DNA from 4 places in the Erwinia sp. GW821-FHT03D09 genome. Region 4 is predicted to be linked to each of the others. Evidence: predicted binding sites of a transcription regulator. Region 4 holds the regulator's gene; each other region holds the start of a gene.

Region 1 (2,204 bases), on a different contig from region 4:
ATGAGATAAGTACGTATTATGACCGTGTCTCCACGAAATATTCATCTGATCGCCCCTTCTGGCTTTTGTCACAATCCGGATGCCGCACTGCGCGGTATTGAGCGCCTGCGGACGGACGGACATCGGGTGACCCATACCGACATTATCACCCGGCGCGAACAGCGTTTTGCTGGTAGCGACAGCCAGCGACTGGCTGACGTTAACGATCTTGCGCGGCTGGAAACGCTGCCGGATATTGTGCTGGCCGTACGCGGCGGCTATGGTGCCAGCCGCCTGCTGCCGAATCTTGACTATAAGAGCCTGACGGATCGTCTGCGCGGCGAACCTGTCGCACTCTGCGGGCACAGTGACTTCACCGCCATACAGCTTGCCCTGCTGGCTCAGACCGGATTGCAGAGCTTTAGCGGCCCCATGCTGGCAGGGAATTTTGGTGCGGAAACGCTCTCTGATTTCACCCTCGCCAACTTCTGGCTGGCACTAACCTCTGCGCAGTTCACCCTTCGCTGGCAGACCACGCCACAGCAGCTCAGCACTTCGGGCACGCTCTGGGGGGGAAACCTGGCGATGATCGCCTCGCTGATCGGCACACCGTGGTTGCCGAATATCCGCGACGGAATTCTGGTGATCGAGGATGTTAATGAGCATCCCTTCCGCGTTGAACGCATGCTGCTACAGCTGTTGGAAAGCGGTATTCTGGCGCGGCAAAAAGCCATTGTGACCGGCAGTTTTACCGGCAACACGCTTTCTGACTACGATAACGGTTACGATTTCAGCAGCGTATGGGAGCTGATTACACAGCGTAGCGGACTGCCGCTGGTGACAGGGCTGGACTTCGGCCACGGTCACGATACCGTTACGCTACCACTGGGAGCACAAGCCGAGCTCAGTGTTAATGGCAGCGATGCAGCACTGACGATTTCCGGCCATCCCACCCTCGGATCGTCACCAGCGAATCAGTGATTCGACGAAAACGTATCCGCAGCGCGGTATATTTGACTGAAGCCAGCCAGCACGCGGGTCGAGCACCTAGTCGGTTCGCGAAATAGTGTTTGAACCCGCCTGCATATACCTGTATTTTTATACAGATAAATTCAAAGAGAGCAGAAGCAAAAATGTTTGTTGAACTGATTTATGACAAGCGCAACGTGGCCGGACTGGCTAACGCTGAGCAGCTAATACTCGGCGAGCTGGAAAAACGCGTTCAGCGTGTTTTTCCTGATGCGCTGGTCAAAGTAAAACCGATGCAGGCCAACGGCGTAAAAAGCGACGCCAGTAAAACCGATAAGGCCACGCTGATGCGCATTATCGAAGAGATGTTTGATAACGCTGATGAATGGTTGATCGCTGAAGAGTTTTGACACAAAAAAGGGTGATTCGACATTTTTTTGATTTCGCTCTCAAATAACGCGTTTTTGCCTGGTAATAACTAAGAATACTCCTATCATTAAAATTAATCGATTTCCCTGGTGTTGGCCCGCATTAAAGCTCTTGGCGGGCTTTTTTTTTGCGTAAATATAAATAAATATTAACTGTTATAACATACACTGCCTAATCCCTCCTGAAACAATTCTTATGCTTTCTTCGTTTTTAATCATGCCTTGCAATCCAAAACATTCCCCTCAGGCGCGATCGACCAGTAGCCAGCCTTGCCACATTTTGGCACCGCAAAATTGTGATTCCGATCAATGCATAATCGACACTTTAGGTGCAGCATAGCCACGCTGTTAACGTTCCTGACAGAAGAAAAAACAACGAAAGGACAGAAATGAACGCCGTACTATTTTGCGCTCTGTTGCTGATTGGGGGGCCATTGATGGGATTTTTGGTGATTGTTGGTGCCTGCCTGCCGGGGATGCTGGCTGAAATCCTGCATCGACCCGGGCGTCACTAGACCCGGAGGTCATTAGCCGGTATTCACCCGATAAGCGCCTGTCAAAATAACGACCGGGTGAATCACACCTTATCTACGCTACGGGCTATCGATTTAAACGATCAATCACCGGCAGGCTGACCATCAGGTCCGGGTGCGCGCCGCCCGCATTCTTATACAGCGTAATATCCTGCCTCTGCCGACTGAAGGTCGTACTCTGGCACATCTCGTAGAGATCGGCCTCAATATGCTGTTCAGTAATCATGCCCAGCTGCAGTGGGATATGAAGATCGCCGGACATTGCGGCGTTGGTTCGGTCATCGACAAATATCCG
Region 2 (2,204 bases), on a different contig from region 4:
GCGTTCATGATCGGCCAGATAAACCGAGCAAACCTCGATATCCATGGCCAGACAAATCTCATTAACCAGAATATCCAGCGCCTCGGTAAGCCGGGGCGCTGCCGCCACTTTCTCAACTATTTCGCGTAGTTGTGTGAGCATAATCTACGTGGCTTAACCTCTCTTCCTTCGAAAGCCTTGCGTATTTCTCTGCGCGGTATTCTCCTGCAGGGGCATAACCACGCTGGCAAACTCTTTCATTACGCGGCGGTAAACATCGCGTTTAAAAGAGACCACCTGGCGCACCGGATACCAGAAACTGACCCAGCGCCAGCCGTCAAACTCCGGCGTGCTGCTGGTTTGCATATTGATATCCGCGTCATTGCACAACAGCTGCAGAAGAAACCACTTCTGTTTTTGGCCGATACAAACCGGCTTTGTGTCCCAACGCACCAAACGTTTTGGCAATTTATATCGTAACCAGTTACGGGTAGATGCAAGGATGCGAACATCCTTACGGCTCAAACCGACTTCCTCGAAAAGTTCGCGGTACATCGCCTGTTCCGCCGTCTCGCCAGGATTAATCCCTCCCTGAGGAAACTGCCAGGAGTGTTGGCCATAGCGCCTTGCCCACACAACCTGTCCCTGCCTGTTACAAATTACGATACCAACATTCGGGCGGTAGCCATCATCATCGATCACCGGACTACCTCAAACTAAAACTGGATGTTCTGATTGTTTCACACTCCTTACAGGCGGTAAACCACTGGTTTGTGCCTGTTAGTCGGCGTCGATCTTGGATAACTGCTTCCACCAGGCCGAGTTATAAACAGAAACAGGGGCAAAAAAGCGATCTTATTCACGTTTTCTGTGGATAGCTTTGTGCAGAACTCAGTTAACAGATGGGGAAAACTTTGTTCAACGTTTGGAAATACCTCGCACAAAAAAGAAATAACCCTAGATTAATCATAAACTTTAACGACGTTTTCACGCTAAATCATACGTTGTCATGATGCCGTCACAGACGGGCTTCTGGCAACTGGCGAAAGATCGAACACCAAATGGTTTATCCACAGAATATGTTGATTAGTTGCACATGAAAGGGGCTAAAGTTGCCAAAACCCCCTGCGTCAAGGCTGTAAATTGAAACAGTATTATTTTTAAATGTGAGTTATCCCATTTTTCTGTGGATAACTACGTAGAAGATCCTGTTCACTGTCGGTGACAAGGTGGGTAAAACTTGTTTGAGTATGGGCCCCCCCCCTTCAATAGGGGCAATAAAAAACATGATTTATCATGCTATTATTATGCTTACCCCCAGAATTAGCGTTAAGCCGTGTAACGCCGGAACTGAGAGGTTGTTTTTTAAACAGATTTGGATATCGCAATGACAGGTGCTCCTTTCCTCGTTCCTCCCCCTCGTGATGAAACCGAACTGGTGGCCAGAGCCACTGCGCTTGCCGGTTATACTCTCGGAGAACTTGCCCAGCGTATAAGTTTACCGATTCCGCGAGATCTTAAACGAGACAAGGGCTGGGTGGGGATGCTACTGGAACGTTATCTTGGTGCCAGCGCAGGCAGTAAGCCGGAGCAGGATTTTGCCGAGATTGGCGTAGAGCTAAAAACGATTCCCGTGGATGCTGGCGGGCGTCCGCTTGAAACCACCTTCGTTTGTGTCGCACCGTTGACCGGTAATAGCGGCGTCACCTGGCAAAACAGCCACGTGCGACATAAGCTCGAGCGCGTACTGTGGATACCGGTTGAGGGCGAACGAACTATTCCACTGGCAGAGCGCCACGTTGGCGCACCGCTGCTCTGGAGCCCCAATAGTGAAGAGGAACAACAGCTACAACGCGACTGGGAAGAGCTGATGGATATGATTGTGCTGGGTCAGGTTGAACAAATCACCGCCCGCCACGGCGAGGTTTTGCAAATCCGCCCCAAGGCGGCGAACAGTAAAGCGCTGACCGAGGGTATTGGCCGCCATGGGCAACCCATTGTGACCCTGCCGCGCGGCTTTTATCTGAAAAAAACCTTCACGGCAGCGCTGCTGGCCCGCCATTTTTTACTGTAGTTTTCCTGCTGATTTGCGGAAAATTATCCGAATGTCAATAATACGCACCACATGCAGTCCATTTTCAGACTGATGAAATTATCACTACAGGGAAAATAGTTTATTACTACACTCAACACAGTAATAAATATTAAGGGGGGCAAGTATGAAG
Region 3 (2,204 bases), on a different contig from region 4:
CCGGTTCCATGGTGAGTTTCGGCCTGTAGTGATTTTTGGTCGATGCCGTGTTCATGTTAAAATGACATAAACCGTTTAATGGAGCCACAAAATGTCCTATCACCGCCCCGTCGTTGCCGCCATTTTTGATATGGATGGCCTGCTGATCGACTCTGAACCACTCTGGGAACAGGCAGAGCTGGATATTTTCAGTACGCTTGACATCGATTTGAGCCGCCGCGAGGAGCTGCCCGACACGCTGGGCCTGCGCATCGATCAGGTAGTACGTATGTGGTATGAAACGCTGCCGTGGAGCGGCCCGACGCAGCAGGAGGTCACAAAACGTGTAATCGACCGTGCACTCGATCTGGTGGAAGAAACCCGCCCGTTGCTGCCCGGTGTGGAACACGCGCTGCAACTCTGCCAGCGTTCAGGGTTAAAAATTGCTCTGGCCTCCGCCTCTCCGCTGTTTATGCTTGAGCGGGTGCTGGAGATGTTCAACATCCGCAGTTACTTTGAAATCCTTGCCTCTGCAGAAGCCCTTCCCTACAGCAAACCACACCCGCAGGTTTACCTTGATGCGGCAGCCCGTCTGGGCGTTGATCCGCTTAACTGCGTTACGCTCGAAGACTCCTTCAACGGTATGGTCGCCACTAAAGCCGCACGCATGCGTTCAATTGTCGTTCCCGATGCAGAGTACGCAGCAGATCCGCGCTGGGCGCTGGCGGACGTTAAACTTGCTTCGTTAACCGAGCTGACCGGCCAGCATTTACTCGGTCGCTGAAAGGCACACTCATTCACTTCGATTGCCCGGATAGCTGACGGAGCGGCGCTGTCAGCATCTTCGTTGCCTGAATGTTAATCCGGGCTAAAAATATTTATCTTTCGTTACAGCGTCACATATTTATTCTACTGTATATATTCCCTATACTGGATGCATTGACAGCTATGTAGCCAGGTATTCCCCATGACGGCCGAAGGCCATCTCATTTTTGCCATTGCCAGCGCAATTTTTGCCAAGCGCGCCGAACTGACACCGGTTCTGGCCAGCGCGGACTGGTGGCACATTATTCCTGCCGCTCTGCTGACCTGCCTGCTTCCCGATATCGATCATCCAAAGTCGCTGCTCGGTCAGCGGCTTAAATGGCTGTCACAGCCCATTGCCCGCGCGTTTGGCCATCGGGGGTTTACCCACAGCCTGCTGGCCGTGGCCGGTGGCGTAGCGCTGTTACAGATGAAACTCCCCGCGGGCTGGATTATTCCCGCAGATGCATTTCAGGGCATGGTACTGGGCTATCTCAGCCATATTGTTGCCGATATGCTCACGCCCGCGGGTGTACCGCTGCTCTGGCCGTGCCGCTGGCGCTTTCGGCTACCGCTGCTCAATAGCCAGAAAGGCAACCAGCTGGAACGCACGTTATGCCTGGCGCTGGTCGGCTATGCGATGTTTTTCCCACCCGGCATGCAGCATTTTGGTGCGGTCGGATGGACCAGTTCCGTGATAAATACCGTACAAAACAGCATCAGCAGAATAATTAATGCGCAACCCGAGCAATAAATAAGTCAATTACACCGAAAAGTTATAAATAATTCCTTTTGGATATAAACCTGCACCATTCCAAACTGTTACCATTTCGCCACTGACCTACTTTCTGCGCGGCAGAAATTAACTGTCGCCTGCTACGGCGGCGCCACCGCGCCGTCACTTTTGGAGAATGTCCTAATGAATTTCCCCCTCATTATTAACCTGGTGGCCTTCGTCGCCCTGTTACTGCTGCTGGCAAAAACCGGCCGCCGCGGCTGGAGCCTGTCGAAAAAGGTCCTGGCTGGCCTGGTAGTTGGCGTGCTGTTTGGCCTGGCGCTGCACACTATCTATGGCGAAAACAGCGATGTGATTAAACAATCCGTTAGCTGGTTCAATCTTGTCGGTAACGGTTACGTCCAGCTGCTGCAGATGATTATTATGCCGTTGGTTTTCGCTTCAATCCTCAGCGCCGTCGCCCGTCTGCACAACGCCTCATCGCTGGGAAAAATTAGCGTACTGACCATTGGCGTACTGCTGTTTACTACCGCGATTTCAGCGGCAGTTGGCGTGCTGGTGACCTGGCTGTTCGGGCTGAACGCCAGCGGTCTGGTGCAGGGCGTGCAGGAAACCGCGCGCCTTACGGCAATTCAGAACAACTATATTGGAAAAGTTGCCGATCTGAGCGCCCCGCAGCTGCTGC
Region 4 (2,204 bases):
GTTTGTAATATAAATTACGCCAACCTGACATAGACAACATGAAGCCTCTTGTTAGCAAAGCGCCGCAAGCATACCAGAAAGCGCTAACAGAATCTGTGGTATTGCAAAATGTGCTACACCCTCTCATTGACGTTAAACTTCCCAAAGGGTTCCCTGATTATGGCAAATAACGCCACCGGATTGACTCGAATTGTAAAAGCAGCGGGCTATTCCTGGAAAGGTATACGTGCTGCCTGGCAACATGAAGCGGCATTCCGCCAGGAAGCCATCGCCGCCATTATCGCCATCCTGATCGCCTGCTGGCTGGATGTTGACGCCGTCACCCGCGTGCTGCTGATCGGCTCTGTGGTGATGGTGATTATCGTCGAAATCCTTAACAGCGCCATTGAGGCGGTAGTAGACCGTATCGGCAGTGAAATTCATCCGCTGGCCGGGCGTGCCAAAGATATGGGCTCCGCCGCCGTATTATTAAGTATAATATTGGCAGTTTTTGTGTGGGCAATGCTCTTGATCGCACATTTGCGATAGGTTTTCCGAAATTCAACAAACTGCTGTTTTTTAGCCAGCTTTGGGTTTTCAACGCGCAAATACCTGTATATACTGACAGTTGACTGTATAAACAACCAGGGGGCGGGATGAAAGCACTAACGGCACGGCAGCAGCAGGTTTACGACCTGATTCGCGACCACATTAACCAGACCGGCATGCCGCCGACGCGGGCAGAAATTGCCTCGCAGCTTGGCTTCCGTTCCCCCAATGCTGCTGAAGAACACCTGAAAGCGCTGGCCAGGAAAGGCGTGATTGAGATCGTTTCCGGTGCATCACGCGGCATTCGTCTGATGATGGAAGAAGCAGAGGGGCTGCCGCTGATTGGCCGCGTTGCCGCCGGTGAGCCGCTGCTGGCCGAGCAGCATATCGAAGGTCACTACTCGGTGGACCCGGAACTGTTCAAACCCAATGCGGACTTCCTGCTGCGCGTTAGCGGCATGTCGATGAAAGATATCGGCATCATGGACGGCGATCTGCTGGCGGTGCACAAAACGGAAGACGTGCGTAATGGCCAGGTTGTTGTGGCGCGTATTGATGACGAAGTTACCGTTAAGCGCCTGAAAAAACAGGGTAACATCGTTCACCTGCTGCCGGAAAACAGCGAGTTTCAGCCGATCGTTGTCGATCTGCGCCAGCAGACGCTGACTATTGAAGGTCTGGCCGTCGGTGTTATCCGCAACGGCAACTGGCTGTAATTCCCTGGTAAACCTGACGCGTTGCCCTCTGCGGCGCGTTTTGCGATCCTTCGTCTCTCCCTGCTTCCGGTTGGAAAATAATGCGACTGCTGACGGTTGCCGATAAAAATCTCTGGCGGCTGGCGCTGCCGATGATCCTCTCCAATATTACCGTGCCACTGCTCGGGCTGGTGGATACCGCCGTTATTGGCCATCTCGATAGCCCGACCTACCTCGGCGGCGTGGCGATTGGCACCACCATTACCAGCTTCCTGTTCATGCTGCTGCTGTTTTTGCGCATGAGCACCACCGGGCTGACCGCACAGGCTTTCGGTGCGAACGACAAGCCCGCACTGGCGCGAGCATTAATGCAGCCGCTGCTGCTGGCGCTGCTGGCAGGTTTCACCTTTATTCTGCTGAAAGCGCCGTTGACTCATCTGGCGCTGGGGCTGACCGGCGGCAGTAAAGACGTGCTGCATCAGGCCGATCTGTTTATGCAGATCCGCTGGCTCAGCGCGCCCGCCACGCTGGCGAACCTGGTTCTGCTCGGCTGGCTGCTTGGCGTGCAGTATGCCCGTGCGCCGGTGATCCTGCTGGTGGTGGGCAACCTGGTGAATATCCTGCTGGATCTGTGGTTTGTTATCGGCCTGAAGTGGGGCGTGCAGGGCGCCGCTGCCGCGACGGCTATCGCTGAATACGTCAGCCTGCTCGTGGGCCTGCTGCTGGTGTGGCGTGCGATGGTGATGCGTGGCCTGTCGCTGCGTCTGCTGCTGAGTGCATGGCGCGGTAATCTGGCCCGCCTGCTGAGGCTGAACCGCGACATTATGCTGCGTTCGCTGCTGTTGCAGGTGTGCTTTGCCTCACTGACGATCTTCGGTGCCCGGCTCGGTAGCGATATTGTTGCCGTCAATGCGGTTCTGCTGATGTTTCTGACCTTCACCGCCTATGCGCTGGATGGTTTCGCCTATGCGGTGGAAGCCT

The links. The regulator LexA, encoded in region 4, represses DNA repair genes until DNA is damaged. The targets are predictions, from matches to a motif close to TNCTGTATGTACATACAGNA.
Region 1: AC07U6_RS13300 (DinI-like family protein) is a predicted target of LexA. The motif match lies at 1,068-1,087, and genes of this name have one in related genera.
Region 2: mutH (DNA mismatch repair endonuclease MutH) is a predicted target of LexA. The motif match lies at 1,114-1,133, and genes of this name have one in related genera.
Region 3: AC07U6_RS00290 (metal-dependent hydrolase) is a predicted target of LexA. The motif match lies at 908-927, and genes of this name have one in related genera.

What each region holds. Positions count from the first base shown of each region.
Region 1 is NZ_JBWKUK010000011.1:148,512-150,715, forward strand. Features, by position in the region: gene ldcA (muramoyltetrapeptide carboxypeptidase) at 19-960, shown strand; gene AC07U6_RS13300 (DinI-like family protein) at 1,113-1,358, shown strand; gene AC07U6_RS13305 (hypothetical protein) at 1,766-1,891, shown strand; gene AC07U6_RS13310 (ornithine cyclodeaminase family protein) at 1,977-2,204, opposite strand, start outside.
Region 2 is NZ_JBWKUK010000006.1:133,518-135,721, forward strand. Features, by position in the region: gene ptsP (phosphoenolpyruvate--protein phosphotransferase) at 1-141, opposite strand, end outside; gene rppH (RNA pyrophosphohydrolase) at 154-681, opposite strand; gene mutH (DNA mismatch repair endonuclease MutH) at 1,367-2,053, shown strand; gene AC07U6_RS07635 (YgdI/YgdR family lipoprotein) at 2,199-2,204, shown strand, end outside.
Region 3 is NZ_JBWKUK010000001.1:52,245-54,448, reverse strand. Features, by position in the region: gene hxpB (hexitol phosphatase HxpB) at 92-763, shown strand; gene AC07U6_RS00290 (metal-dependent hydrolase) at 947-1,537, shown strand; gene AC07U6_RS00285 (L-cystine transporter) at 1,703-2,204, shown strand, end outside.
Region 4 is NZ_JBWKUK010000007.1:47,314-49,517, forward strand. Features, by position in the region: gene plsB (glycerol-3-phosphate 1-O-acyltransferase PlsB) at 1-31, opposite strand, end outside; gene AC07U6_RS08345 (diacylglycerol kinase) at 160-528, shown strand; gene lexA (transcriptional repressor LexA) at 636-1,244, shown strand; gene dinF (MATE family efflux transporter DinF) at 1,325-2,204, shown strand, end outside.